DNA from 2 places in the Quatrionicoccus australiensis genome. Region 1 is predicted to be linked to the other one. Evidence: predicted binding sites of a transcription regulator. Region 1 holds the regulator's gene; the other holds the start of a gene.
What was found. The regulator FNR, encoded in region 1, switches genes on or off when oxygen is low (the NO sensors DNR and NnrR bind a similar motif). The targets are predictions, from matches to a motif close to TTGANCTAGNTCAA.
Positions count from the first base shown of each region.

Region 2: a site for FNR is predicted at 901-914, ahead of paaK (phenylacetate--CoA ligase PaaK). Genes of this name have one in related genera too.

Region 1 covers NZ_CP075188.1:3,130,744-3,132,946, reverse strand. Annotated here, with positions in the region: gene KI612_RS14970 (TonB-dependent receptor) at 1-864, opposite strand, end outside; gene fnr (fumarate/nitrate reduction transcriptional regulator Fnr) at 1,040-1,780, opposite strand; gene hemN (oxygen-independent coproporphyrinogen III oxidase) at 1,866-2,203, shown strand, end outside.
Region 2 covers NZ_CP075188.1:809,531-811,733, reverse strand. Annotated here, with positions in the region: gene KI612_RS04010 (MATE family efflux transporter) at 1-839, opposite strand, end outside; gene paaK (phenylacetate--CoA ligase PaaK) at 967-2,203, shown strand, end outside.

The sequences.
Region 1 (2,203 bases):
GGTGCTGCGATTCTCGGTCATGTCCATGCGCTGGTTGGGATAGCCCTGGTAGGGGATGTATTGGTAACCGAGGCGGAGATCAAGCAGGTGGTTTTCGTGACGCAGGGCAAAGCCGAGCGCATGGTTCTCGGTCTTGTAGGCCGAGGAACCGACTTCGTTGCGGGCCAGGTTGGGTTTGCCGACCGTGGTCATGCCATCCGGCTTGAAATCCTTGGCCGAGCTGTAGTTGCCGGACTCGGCAGTCGAGCCGTTGTAACTGATGCTCAGGTTCTCGTTGGCAATCGTCGCCGCGGCATTGACGCCCCAGGCATTGCCGTTCGAGCGATAGAAAGTCCCGAGTTCGCCGCTTGTCAGCAGGCCTTCGCCGGCCCTGGCGAAGCGCGGTTCGCGCGACTTGACGATGATGCTGCCACCGATGCTGTCGCCACCGACGCTGACCGGGGTGATGCCGGTATATACCTTGATCTGTTCTACATTGCTCGGGTCGATGTAGGAGAGCGGCGAGTTCATGTGATTGGCGCAGGCCGAGATCAGGTCCATGCCGTCCACCTTGATGCGCAGGCGGTCGTCGGCCAGGCCGTGGATGGCGGGCAGGCTGGAAACGCCGCCGGCACTGTTCAGGCTGACGCCGGGGATGTCCTTGAGCAGGGTCGCGGTATCGCTGGTCGCCGGACGCTGGGCGCGAACCTGTTCATTGCTGACCGAGCCGGATTGCGCATCGATGCCGTCAGTGCGGCTGGCGCGTACCAGAACATTGTCCATGACCTGGTCCGGATTGGCGGTATCGGGTGCAGTCTGGCTGAAGGCAGCCGATGAAAAGGCGAGCGCCATGGCGGCGGCTAATGGATGGATGCGCAAGAGCATGGATTTCCCCGGTTATATTTTTAACCGGCGGATTCTCTTAGAGTTGATTGCGCACAGGAATGCGGCATATTGCCGCAGATGACATCGGCAATTTTCTTTTGCGGGGGGAGGCCTGGCGACTGATCAGCAGAGTTTCTGCGGTTTTGCTGCTGCGACGGTGATGCTTGCCGCTGACTCAGCGCTGGTGATTCATCAGGGCCTTGAGGCCATTTACATCAAGTATGCGGATGTGTTTCTGCTGCACGGCGATGTAGCCTTCTTCCTGGAAGCGCGAGAAGGCGCGCGATACGGTTTCCAGCTTGAGGCCGAGATAGCTGCCGATTTCCTCGCGCGTCATGCGCAGGTAGAACTCGGCATGCGAGAAGCCACGGGCCGTGAAACGCTGCGACAGGTTGAGCAGGAAGGCAGCAAGGCGTTCTTCGGCGCGCATCGTGCCGAGCAGCATCATGACGCCGTGGTCGCGCACGATTTCGCGGCTCATCACCTTGTGGAAATGGTGCTGCAGATTGTGGATTTCGCGCGACAGGGTTTCCAGGCGGGAGAAGGGGATCGAGCAGATTTCGCTGTCTTCGAGAGCGATTGCGTTGCAGGTGTGAAATTCGGTGCTGATGCCATCCAGACCAAGCAGTTCGCCGGCCATCTGGAAGCCGGTTACCTGGTCGCGACCATCCTCGAGCAGCACATCGGTCTTGAAAAAGCCGCTGCGGATCGCGTAGATCGAGTCGAAGGCCTCGCCGGCACGATAAAGGTGGTCGCCGCGCTTGATCCGGCGCCGGGTCGAAATGAGATCGTCGAGGCGCTCGAGTTCATCAAGACTGAGCCCGAACGGGAGGCATAGTTCGCGCAAGTTGCAGTTCGAACATGCCGTCTTGATGACGGAGAGGGAAATTTCCTGAATGGCCGTGTTTTGGGGCATTATCAACCTGCGTTCGCTTGATCCAAGTCAACGGAAATTGTGCAGCGCCGCAACATAATCCAATCAAAATTTGCCGGTATGTTTAATGAATTTCGCAACTGAAAACCTCGTCTTCGATCCTCAGATCATTCGCCGCTTCGATGTGAACGGCCCCCGCTATACATCGTACCCGACAGCGGACCGATTCGTTGAGGCTTTCGATTCGGACGCAGCCAAACTGTGGCTGGGCAAACGCAACATCGGCGCAATCAGCCGACCCTTGTCATTATACTTCCACATCCCTTTCTGCAACACCATCTGTTACTACTGCGCCTGCAACAAGATCATCACCAAGGATCATGCGCGTAGCGGCAAGTACCTCAAGTACCTGGCCAAGGAGCTGGACATGCAGGCTGCCTGCCTGGAAGGCCGTGATGGTGAGCA
Region 2 (2,203 bases), 1.8 Mb from region 1:
AGCGCGGCCAGATTGGCGACGATACGATGACCGGCCACCACCTCCGCCCCCAGAGGCGCGACAAACAGGGCAATCAGCGTAAACGCCGTGATCTCCACCAGATTGGAAAAACCCATCGGCAGACCAAGGCGCAGCAATTCCCGCCATGTTTTCCCGTCCGGCATTTTCCAGTCGGAGAACGGGCGGTAACGCGCCCCCAGCGGCCCGTAGGCGAGATATGCGGCGGCTGCCAGACAGGCCACCCAGGCAATCACGATATTGGACAAGGCGCAACCGGCAACCCCCTGCGCCCCACCCAGCCAGCCCTGCATGGCAAACCCCCAAGCCAGGATGGCGTGCAGGGGCAAGGCGGCCAGCCCGATCACCATCAGCACCCGCGGCCGGCCCAATGCATTGCAGAAGGCATAGAAAGTTCGATAGCAAAGCGAAGCCGGCAGACTCCAGGCAAGCAGGGCAAGATACAACCTGACCTTGCTTTCGACCGCCGCCTCCATCCCGGCCATGCCGAGTACCACACCGGGATGGGTCAGAAAAAGCACACCCGGCACACTCAGCAGCAAGGCCAGCCAGAATCCCTGCTGCAGAACGCCGGCGACCTCCCCGTCGCGCCGTGCGCCGTGCAGGTGGGCAACCAGCGGCGCCACCGCCTGCAGGATGCCGACCAGCGCGAACACCACTGAAATATGGATACCGCCACCAATGGCCACTGCCGCCAGATCGAGCGGACTGACATGACCGAGCACGACGGTATCGACCACCATCATGCCAATGGAGGAAAGCTGGGCGATCAGGATCGGGAAGGCATGGGCAAGAAGCCCGCGGGCGGCGGCGAGAAGCATGGTGGGAATTGTCGCATGCGACATTTGCCGGCCAGCGGTCGACCGGCAAAAACATGCCGAATTGATCTGGCTCAAGCGCTGTTTCCGGCCGGCAAACGAAAATTCGGGGCTGAGGAGGAGTTACATAATGAATAAAGGCCTGCACGCCATAGAAACCGCCAGCCGCGACGAGATCGTGGCACTCCAGACAGAACGTCTCAAATGGACACTGCAGCACGCCTACGCCAATGTGCCGCACTACAAGGCAAAGTTCGATGCCGCCGGCGTCCATCCGGATGATTTCCAACAGTTGTCCGACATCGCCAGATTTCCGTTCACCACCAAACAGGACCTGCGCGACAACTACCCCTACGGGATGTTTGCCGTGCCGCGCCAGGACGTCGTGCGCATCCATGCCTCGAGCGGCACGACCGGCAAGCCGACCGTCGTCGGTTATACGCAGAAGGACATCGACACCTGGGCTGACTTGATCGCCCGTTCGATCTACGCTTCCGGCGGGCGCAGGGGCGACATCGTGCATGTCGCCTACGGCTACGGCCTGTTCACCGGCGGCCTGGGCGCCCACTACGGCGCCGAAAAGCTCGGCTGCACGGTGATCCCGATGTCGGGCGGGCAGACCGAAAAGCAGGTGCAGCTGATCTGCGATTTCAAGCCGAACATCATCATGGTGACGCCGTCCTACATGCTCAATATCGCCGACGAGTTCCGCCGCCAGGGCATCGATCCGCGCAGCACCGAACTGCGTATCGGCATCCACGGCGCCGAACCGTGGACCGACGCCATGCGCGGCGAAATCGAAAAGGCCTTCGATATCGACGCGATCGACATTTACGGCCTGTCCGAAGTCATCGGTCCGGGCGTCGCCAACGAGTGCGCCGAGACCAAGGATGGCCCGGTGATCTGGGAAGACCACTTCTACGCCGAAATCATCGACCCGCTGACCGGCGAAGTCCTGCCCGATGGCAGCGAAGGCGAACTGGTGTTCACTTCGCTGACCAAGGAAGCGATGCCGGTCATCCGCTATCGCACCCGCGACCTGACCCGCCTGCTGCCGCCAACCGCCCGCTCGATGCGCCGCATCGGCAAGATCACCGGCCGTTCGGACGACATGCTGATCATCCGCGGCGTCAATGTCTTCCCGTCGCAGATCGAGGAGCTGATCCTCAAACAGCCCAAGCTGTCGCCGCACTACGTGCTGGAAGTCACCCGCGATGGCCACCTCGACTCGATGAAGGTGAATGTCGAACTGAAGCCGGAATTCGAGTTTGCCAGCGGCCCGGAAAAGGAATTCGTGGCGCACGACCTGCAGCATCACATCAAGTCCTACATCGGCATTTCCGCCAAGATCGACGTGGTCGAGATTG